Allosaccharopolyspora coralli: one gene and its partner. The protein of the gene in region 1 interacts with the protein of each later gene in a pairwise test. Links are inferred from orthologs where the notes say so. Each region holds a gene or a part of one and is shown in the gene's direction. Other genes may lie near its edges.

Evidence for each region. Proteins that work in one complex are often made in the same cells at the same time.
Region 2: the proteins of GIY23_RS09690 (region 1) and GIY23_RS18465 interact in binary tests that used the Escherichia coli proteins (3 or more experiments, as listed by UniProt). The link is inferred for Allosaccharopolyspora coralli from one-to-one orthologs.

Annotation. Positions count from the first base shown.
Region 1 is NZ_CP045929.1:2,036,585-2,041,017, forward strand. Bases 848-3,763 are described here. They hold GIY23_RS09690 (ABC-F family ATP-binding cassette domain-containing protein), read left to right. Parts: upstream 848-1,449; coding sequence 1,450-3,078; downstream 3,079-3,763. Other genes in these bases: GIY23_RS09685 (acVLRF1 family peptidyl-tRNA hydrolase), read left to right, coding at 848-992; GIY23_RS09695 (helix-turn-helix domain-containing protein), read left to right, coding at 3,283-3,492; GIY23_RS09700 (enoyl-CoA hydratase/isomerase family protein), read left to right, coding at 3,711-3,763. Also shown: GIY23_RS09680 (deoxyguanosinetriphosphate triphosphohydrolase family protein), read left to right, coding at 1-327; more of GIY23_RS09685, read left to right, coding at 324-847; more of GIY23_RS09700, read left to right, coding at 3,764-4,433. UniProt on the Escherichia coli protein: Genetic data indicate it may be involved in ribosome assembly or function.
Region 2 is NZ_CP045929.1:3,963,214-3,968,408, forward strand. The notes cover bases 569-4,934. They hold GIY23_RS18465 (multifunctional oxoglutarate decarboxylase/oxoglutarate dehydrogenase thiamine pyrophosphate-binding subunit/dihydrolipoyllysine-residue succinyltransferase subunit), read left to right. Parts: upstream 569-909; coding sequence 910-4,734; downstream 4,735-4,934. Other genes in these bases: GIY23_RS18470 (DUF6104 family protein), read left to right, coding at 4,895-4,934. In the rest of the region: GIY23_RS18460 (ABC transporter ATP-binding protein), read left to right, coding at 1-524; more of GIY23_RS18470, read left to right, coding at 4,935-5,077. UniProt on the Escherichia coli protein: E1 component of the 2-oxoglutarate dehydrogenase (OGDH) complex which catalyzes the decarboxylation of 2-oxoglutarate, the first step in the conversion of 2-oxoglutarate to succinyl-CoA and CO(2).

The DNA of each region.
Region 1 (4,433 bases):
CAGCGCGGGCAGGACCGGTTGTTGAGCAAGCTGGTGGAGGCGCTGGACTCGTGGCTCATCGACCGCTCGGAGGCCGCGCGGTTGCCGTACCGGCTGCGCGACCTCTTCGACCACGCGCGCCTGGAGTTCCGCGGCCTCGTCCGCGACGCGCCCGAGTTGCTCGTCGTGCCGGGGGAGTCCACGGACGGCGAGACCGTCGAGCGATTGGCTCGCGGCCGGGCGGTGCTGGATTTCGTCGCGTCCTTGACCGACAACCAGGCCGCCTCCCTGCTGGAGGCACTGTCCGGTCGGACCACGCAGCTGTGGTCCGACACGTTCGTATTGTGAGCCGGGGACGACAACTGCCCGGTGGGGGCCGGGGGGTGGAGGTCGGCGCCGACCGGCTGCAGGGCTGGTTCGACCGCTTCGCCGGGCGGCACGGTGGAGTGGCGAGCACGGTGCTCGGCCCACGGCGCGTCGAGGTCCGGGCCGCCGACGATGCCGTGGCGGCGGTGCAGGTGCCGTTCGAGGAACTCGGCGAACCGCACGAGCAGCGGGAGGGACTCGACGTCGAGCCCCTGGTGCGGCACGTGCGGCGGTCGCGGCGGATCGGGCTCGTTCTCGTTCGCCTCGGCGCGCACAGCGTCGGCGTGTGTCGCGACGGCGTGGTCGAGCGGTCGTCGACCGACCGGCATCTCGTGCACGGGCGGAACAAGGCGGGCGGTCAGTCTCAGCAGCGGTTCGCCCGACGGCGCGAGGGACAGGCCCGGCGATCGTTGGAGTCCGCGGCGGCCGATGTGGCGCGGGTGCTGCTGCCGGAGAGGGCGACGCTGGACGCAATGGTGCTCGGCGGGGACCGCAAGGCACTGGACGAGCTGCGAGCGGATCCGCGTCTGGCCGAGTTGCTCGGCCGCGCCGAGCCCCGCGTGCTGGACCTGCCGGAGCCGCGCAAGTCCGTGCTCGACGAGGCGGCGCGCAGGACTCTGGCGGTCGAGGTGGAGATTTTCGACTGAGAGGGCAGTGTGGAACTGGGGGAGGTCGTCCGGTCCCGCCGCCCCAGTTCGCGCCGCACGGCACGAACTCCGAATGCCGGAGCGTCTCAGCTTGCCGCGGCAGAGCACGTGTGAGGCGTGCCCTACGGGGCGCACATGCCAGTCCCCGAATGCCCTCTGAGCAGGGTGGCCTGGGGTCTCGGGTGGGTGAGCCGTCCGAGGCGGGAGCGCTCACAGCCGACGCACCCACAATCGGGGTGCGTCCGTCGGTACACTGGCACTCGTGGTCGAGAACTCCCCCGTGCCGCAGGCGCGCGACGACACCGCACGGCCCGTGCGGCGGCTCGTGCTGGTCGCGGCAGGTGCGGTCACCGCGTCGGTGACCCGCGTGCGCGTGGCATAGCCGCCCCGACGGCGCGTCCTCGGACGCTGCGCCTGTGACCTCGAACCCGCTCGACCCGATCTCCGGAGTCTTTTCGTGATTTCTGCTACCGGCCTTCAGCTGCGCGCCGGATCCCGCATTCTGCTCTCCGACACGACCCTGCGCGTCCAGCCCGGCGACCGGATCGGCCTCGTCGGCCGCAACGGCGCCGGCAAGACCACCAGCCTCAAGGTCCTGGCCGGCGAGGACGAACCGTACGCGGGAGAGATCACCCGCAGTGGCGACACCGGGTACCTGCCGCAGGACCCCCGCGAAGGCGACCTCTCGGTCAGCGCGAAGGACCGGGTGCTCTCCGCCCGCGGTCTGGACAAGACCCTGCGCGACATGGAGAAGGCGCAGGCCGAGATGGCCGAACTGGTCGACGACAAGCAGCGGGACAAGGCGATCAACCGCTACGGCAAGCTCGAGGAGCGCTTCGCCGCCCGCGGCGGGTACGCCGCCGAGAGCGAGGCGGCGCGGATCTGCGGCAACCTCGGGCTCGAGGATCGGATCCTGCACCAGCCGTTGCAGACGCTCTCCGGCGGGCAACGCCGTCGTGTCGAACTGGCGCGCATTCTCTTCGCCGCCTCCGAAGCCGGTCCCGGTGGTCATTCCTCGACGACGCTGCTGCTCGACGAGCCCACCAACCACCTCGACGCCGACTCGATCGCCTGGCTGCGGGAGTTCCTCCGCGCCCACGACGGGGGCCTCGTGGTCATCAGCCACGACGTGGAACTGCTCGCCGCCGTGGTGAACAAGGTGTGGTTCCTCGACGCGGTGCGCGGTGAGGCGGACGTCTACAACATGGACTGGGACCGCTACCAGGAGGCGCGGGCCCTCGACGAGAAGCGCCGGAAGCGGGAACGCGCCAACGCCGAGAAGAAGTCCTCGGCGTTGATGGCGCAGGCCGACAAGATGCGGGCCAAGGCCACCAAGGCGGTCGCGGCGCAGAACATGGCCAAGCGGGCACAGAAGATGATGGCCGAGCTGGAACCGGAGCAGGCCGCCGACAAGGTCGCCCGGATCAAGTTCCCCGAACCGGCCTCGTGCGGGCGGACGCCGATGACCGCCCAGGGCCTGTCGAAGTCGTACGGGTCGCTGGAGATCTTCACCGGTGTCGATCTGGCGATCGACCGCGGGTCCAAGGTCGTCGTGCTCGGGCTCAACGGTGCGGGCAAGACCACCCTGCTGCGCTTGCTCGGCGACAGGGAGCCCGCCGACGCCGGTGCGGTCGTCGCCGGTCACGGGCTCCGCGTCGGCTACTACGCGCAGGAGCACGAGACGCTCGACCACGATGCGACCGTGTGGCAGAACGTGCGTGGTGCCGCGCCCGACACGCCGGAGCAGGAGCTGCGGACCCTGCTCGGGACGTTCCTGTTCAGTGGCGAGCAGCTCGAGCAGCCGGCGGGCACGCTCTCCGGCGGCGAGAAGACCCGGCTCGCGTTGGCCGGTCTGGTCTCCAGCCGTGCCAACGTGCTGTTGCTCGACGAGCCGACGAACAACCTCGATCCGGCGAGCCGTGAGCAGGTCCTCGACGCGCTGCGCAGTTTCAGCGGGGCGGTCGTGCTGGTGACACACGACCCGGGCGCGGTCGAGGCATTGGAACCGGAACGAGTGATCCTGCTGCCGGACGGAACCGAGGACCACTGGTCGGACGAGTACTCCGAACTCGTCCAGTTGGCCTGATCGTCCAGGCACGCGCCACGCCGTTTTCCTCCCCCGGCGCAACACCACGTTACGGCATTCGGAGCACAACTCTGGCGCTGACGGCCCAACGACCTGCGATCTTTTTTTCATGATCGCCTGGCGTTCCCGGCTTTCCTGTTCGATCATTGCGGGCGACAGGGGTCGCGAGCGGCCCGACCTGTTCGGAGGGAAGGCGGGGACACTGTGGCTGACCTGAAGAAAGGTGCGCGAATTACCGGAAGCGCACGGGACAAGCTTGCCAGTGACCTGAAGAAGAAATACGAGAAAGGTGCCAGCATTCGCGCCCTGGCGGAGGCGACAGGCCGTTCGTACGGTTTCGTCCACCGCGTTCTCAGCGAGTCGGGTGTGCAGTTGCGGGGCCGTGGGGGCGCGACCCGCACGAAGAAGAAGTGAGCGGGAGTCGTTCGATTCGAACGACAACCGCGCGTGCCCGTTCGAACACGGAGTGCCGCCCGTTCCGCGGGTGAGGTGTTCGTTCGTAACAGGGGGGCGGCCGTCGTCTCGCGGATCGTGAGGGCGCTCGAATCCGCCGTGATCGACGGCCACACCTCTGCACGATCGACCGGGTACCGTGTGCCCGGTCCGGTCACCAAGAACAACGGAGGCGCGCGGTGGCGCAGTCGATAGTGGACGCCGACCTGCTCGACCGCGGAGGTGTCGTCCTGGACGTGGACGGGGCCCGCGCCACCGTCACCCTCGATCGTCCGGACAAGCTCAACGTGCAGACGCCGCACACGTGGCGTGCGCTGCGTGAGATCGGCGCGAACCTGCCGAGTGAGGTCCGGGTCGTCGTCGTGCGTGGTCGCGGGCGGTCGTTCTCGGCGGGCCTGGATCGCACCCTGTTCGGGTTCGACGAGGTCGACGGCGTCCGCGGGGTGCTGGCGCTCTCCCGAGAGACGACCGAGCGCGCCGACGCGGAGATCTCGTCGTTCCAACAGGGATTCCACTGGCTCCGCGACCCCGATCGGGTGACGATCGCCGCGGTGCAGGGACACGCGATCGGCGGCGGGTTCCAGCTGGCGTTGGCGTGTGATCTGCGGATCCTCACGACCGACGCGACACTGCGGATGGCCGAGACGAGCTTGGGCATCGTGCCGGACCTCGGCGGGACGTTGCCGCTGGTGCGCACCGTGGGATACGCGCGGGCCGTGGAAATCTGTGTGACGGGCCGCGATGTCCCGGCACAGGAGGCCGCCTCGATGGGACTCGCGAACCTGGTGGTCCCGCCGGAGGAGCTCGACGCGGCGGTGGACCGCACGGTGGCGGCCGTGACGCGCGCGCCCGAGGCTGCCGTCCGCGAAACCCTCGCGTTGCTGGCGCAGGCCGACGAGGCC
Region 2 (5,195 bases), 1.9 Mb from region 1 along the record:
CGCAAGAGGGACACCTCTTCGCGGGAGACGTGGCGACCAACATCGCCTACGCGGTGCCGGGTGCGAGCCCGGACGACATCGAGGCGGCCGCCCGCAAGGTGGGTGCGCTGGCCGCGATCGCCGCGTTGCCCGACGGCTTCCGCACCGAGGTCGGCGAGCGGGGCAAGAACCTCTCGGCGGGTCAGCGTCAGCTGGTCGCACTCGCCAGGGCGGAGCTGGTCGATCCCGACCTGCTGTTGCTCGACGAGGCGACGGCCGCGTTGGATCCGGCGACGGAGGCGATGGTGGTCGACGCGAGCGCCCGGGTCGCCTCGTCGCGGACGACCTTCGTGGTGGCACACCGGCTGGCGACGGTGGCGCGGGCGGACCGCATCGTCGTCGTCGACGGCGGGCGGATCGCAGAGCAGGGTTCGCACGACGAGTTGCTCACTACCGGTGGCCACTACGCACGACTGTGGGAGGCGGGGGACTTCTCGGCGCCCGAGACGGGCCGGGAACACGCCGACACCGGTACTCCCGGCTGAGTGGTCGCGGACTGATCCGCATCCGGTTTCCGCGACGGCAGACCCACCCGCACACCCTCCACGTCCCGCGGTGTGACCGATCGTGTCCCACTCGGCGGGAGCCGCGTCCGGCTCCGAAACACCGGGTGCGGAGCGGACGACATGACAGACGGAACAGTACGGACGCACTCCGCCTGGGCGGCGGCGCATAGTACTCGATCGACGCCCCGTTCGCGTGACCCGACCGGGGAGAAAATCGGGGATCCGAGTGATCCTGATCGATTCTGTGACCGGTTTTCCACCCACGCCGGTCCTCCTGTGTGCCACCGGCCCGACAAGGACCGCTAGCCTGGTACGTGAGTGTGTCTGTAAATCACGAGCAGATGGATTGAGGCGAACGCCAGCCGTGTCCAGCAGCAGCCCTGCTTCACAGTTCGGCCCCAATGAGTGGTTGATCGAGGAGATGTACGAGCAGTTCCTCCACGATCCCTCCTCGGTAGACCCGGCGTGGCACGAGTTCTTCGCCGACTACAAGCCGACTGAGGCCGCCACCGACAACACCGTTGCCGCGACGTCGCGCGCAGCCACGTCCGACGCGAGTGGTTCCGGCGGTGCCGCCACCGCGACCACCACCGGCGGGGACGGCAACGGGCAGGTTTCCCGGCAGGCCGCGACCTCCGCGAACAACCCAGCCCCGAACACCGCCCCTGCGAAGGACGCCACTGCGCGGCAGGACGGCGCGTCGCAGAAGAAGGACGGGACGGCGCAGAAGTCCGGTGCGTCCCAGCCCGCCGAGGCTCCCGCGAAGCAGCAGTCCCAGCAGTCGGCCAAGCCGTCCCCACAGCAGGCCGCCAAGGCCGCGCCGGTCAAGAACGGCACGGACGGAGGGGACACCAAGTCGCTGCGCGGCGCCGCCGCGGCGATCGCGAAGAACATGGAACAGTCGCTGACCGTTCCCACCGCCACCTCGGTGCGCGCGGTCCCGGCGAAGCTGCTGTTCGACAACCGCATCGTCATCAACAATCACCTGAAGCGGAACAAGGGCGGCAAGGTCTCGTTCACGCACCTCATCGGCTACGCGCTGGTGCGGGCGATGCGGGACTTCCCGAACATGAACCGCCACTACGGTGAAGACGCCAAGGGCAAGCCTGCCGCGATCACGCCCGAGCACATCAACATGGGCCTGGCGATCGACATGCCCGGCAAGGACGGTGACCGCAACCTCGTCGTGGCCTCCATCAAGGGCTGCGAGGAGATGACCTTCCAGCAGTACTGGCAGGCCTACGAGGACATCATCCGCAAGGCCCGCAACAACGCGCTCACCGCGGACGACTTCGCGGGCACCACGTTCTCGCTGACCAACCCCGGCCCGTCGGGCACCAACCACTCGGTGCCACGGCTGACCAAGGGGCAGAGCGCGATCATCGGCGTGGGTGCGATGGACTACCCCGCCGAGTTCCAGGGCGCCAGCGAGCAGACACTCATCGACATGGGCATCAGCAAGATCGTCACGCTGACGTCCACCTACGACCACCGGGTCATCCAGGGCGCCGAGTCCGGCGACTTCCTGCGCAAGGTGCACCAGCTGCTGCTCGGCGAGGACGGGTTCTTCGACGAGGTCTTCACCTCGCTGCGAATCCCGTACGAGCCGGTGCGCTGGACCCAGGACATCCCGGAAGGCGCGGTCGACAAGACCGCCCGGGTGCTGGAACTCATCGACGCCTACCGCACCCGCGGCCACCTGATGGCCGACATCGACCCGCTGAACTACCGGCAGCGCAGGCACGAGGACCTCGATGTCCTCTCGCACAGCCTCACCCTGTGGGACCTGGACCGGACGTTCCCGGTCGGCGGTTTCGCGGGCAAGGAGCGCATGAAGCTGCGCGACGTGCTCGGGGTGCTGCGGGACTCCTACTGCCGCACGGTCGGCGTGGAGTACATGCACATCCTGGAGCCCGACGAGCGCGAGTGGCTGCAGAAGCGGGTGGAGAAGCCGCACGTCAAGCCCGATCCGACGGAACAGAAGTACATCCTGTCGAAGCTCAACGCCGCGGAGGCGTTCGAGACGTTCCTGCAGACCAAGTACGTCGGCCAGAAGCGGTTCTCGTTGGAGGGTGCCGAGACCGTGGTGCCGCTGCTCGACGCGGTGCTGGACTCCTCGGCGGCTTCGGAACTCGACGAGGTCGTCATCGGCATGCCGCACCGTGGCCGCCTCAACGTCCTCGCCAACATCGTCGGCAAGCCGATCTCGCAGATCTTCCGCGAGTTCGAGGGCAACCTCGACCCGGGCCAGGCGCACGGTTCCGGTGACGTCAAATACCACCTCGGCGCCGAGGGCAAGTACTTCCGGATGTTCGGCGACGGCGAGACGACGGTCTCGTTGACGTCGAACCCGTCGCACCTGGAGGCGGTGAACCCGGTTCTGGAGGGCATCGTCCGCGCCAAGCAGGACGTCCTCGACAAGGGTCAGGAAGGCTTCACCGTGCTGCCGGTGTTGCTGCACGGCGACGCCGCGTTCGCCGGTCAGGGTGTGGTCGCGGAGACGCTGAACCTGTCGATGCTGCGGGGCTACCGCACCGGCGGCACCGTGCACGTGGTGGTCAACAACCAGGTCGGCTACACGACCGCCCCCGAGCACTCGCGCTCCAGCAAGTACTCGACGGACGTCGCCAAGGTCATCGGCGCCCCGGTGTTCCACGTCAACGGCGACGACCCCGAGGCGTGCGTGTGGGTCGCCCAGCTCGCCGTCGACTACCGGCAGGCGTTCGGCAAGGACGTCGTCATCGACATGGTCTGCTACCGCCGTCGCGGCCACAACGAGGGCGACGACCCGTCGATGACGCAGCCGGCGATGTACGACGCGATCGACAAGATGCGCAGCGTGCGCAAGACCTACACCGAGTCGCTCATCGGTCGCGGTGACATCACCGTCGAGGAAGCCGAGAAGGCGCTCAAGGACTACGCCAACCAGCTCGAGCACGTGTTCAACGAGGTTCGCGAGTTGGAGAAGCACCCGCCGGAGGTGAGCCCGTCGGTGGAGTCCGAGCAGACGCTGCCCGCGAAGCTGAACACCTCGTTGAGCCCGGAGGCCTTCCAGCGCATCGCGGACGCGCAGGTGAACTGGCCGGAGGGCTTCACGCCGCACTCGCGGGTCAAGCCGGTGCTGGACCGCCGCGCGAAGATGGCCACCGACGGCGGTGTCGACTGGGCGTTCGGCGAGCTGCTGGCGTTCGGTTCGCTGGCGATGGAAGGCCGTCCGGTGCGGCTCACCGGCCAGGACACCCGGCGCGGCACGTTCGGCCAACGGCACTCGGTGCTCATCGACCGCAAGACCGGCACCGAGTACACGCCGTTGCAGAACCTCAGCGACGACCAGGCGAAGTTCCTCGTCTACGACTCGGCGCTCTCCGAGTTCGCGGCGGTGGGTTTCGAGTACGGCTACTCGGTGGCGAACCCGGACGCGCTGGTGTTGTGGGAGGCGCAGTTCGGGGACTTCTTCAACGGCGCGCAGCCGATCATCGACGAGTTCATCTCGTCCGGTGAGGCGAAGTGGGGCCAGCGTTCGGACGTGGTGATGCTGCTGCCGCACGGCCACGAGGGCCAAGGCCCGGACCACTCGTCCGGCCGGATCGAGCGTTGGCTGCAGCTGTGCGCGGAGGGTTCGATGACGGTGGCGATGCCGTCGACGCCCGCGAACTACTTCCACTTGCTGCGGCGTCACTCGCTCGACGGCATTCACCGCCCGCTGGTGGTGTTCACGCCGAAGTCGATGCTGCGTCTGAAGGCGGCGACGAGCTCGGTCGCGGACTTCACGGAGGGCAAGTTCACCTCGGTGATCGATGACCCGACCCAGCCGGACCCGGCTTCGGTGACCAAGCTCGTGCTGTGCACCGGCAAGCTGTATTACGAGCTGGCCGACGAGAAGGAGAAGCGCGGCCTGACCGACACGGCGGTGGTGCGGCTGGAGCAGCTGTACCCGCTGCCGCACAACAAGCTGCGCAAGCTGCTGGATCGGTACCCGAACGCCACGAACATCCGCTGGGTGCAGGAAGAGCCTGCGAACCAGGGCGCGTGGCCGTTTCTGGGGCTGGCGCTGCCCGAGGTGGCTCCGGAGCGGTTCACCGGCATCGAGCGGGTGTCGCGCCGTGCGATGGCCGCCCCGGCATCGGGCATGAAGGTCGTACACGACGTCGAGCAGGCCGAGGTCGTCTCCGGCGCGTTCGACGACTGACGCCTACCACAGCAGCGGGCCGTCGGTTCTCCGGAACCGGCGGCCCGCCGTCGTGCGCGCGGGGGGTGGTGACAGTAAGGGAACTTTACTGTCACCGGTGACAGTAAAGTTCCCTTGCTGTCACCTCGGCAGCGAGACGCAAGAGTGCGAGGGAGGACGGGTGTACTTCACCGATCGGGGCATCGAGGAGTTGGAGGACCGCCGCGGCGAGGAAGAGGTCACGCTCGCGTGGGTCGCCGACCGGTTGCGCGCGTTCGTCGACCGCCACCCCGAGTTCGAGAACGCGACCGAACGGCTCGCCACATTCTTGGCGCGCGACGACGAGGACGATCCCGACGAGTGACGCGCTGACAGTAAGGGAACTTTCCGCGCACTGGTGACTGGAATGTTCCCTTACTGCCACGCGCTGTGCAGTGGTGCTTACCAGGCAGTGCAGAAAGTTGCGATGGACCCTGTACAGC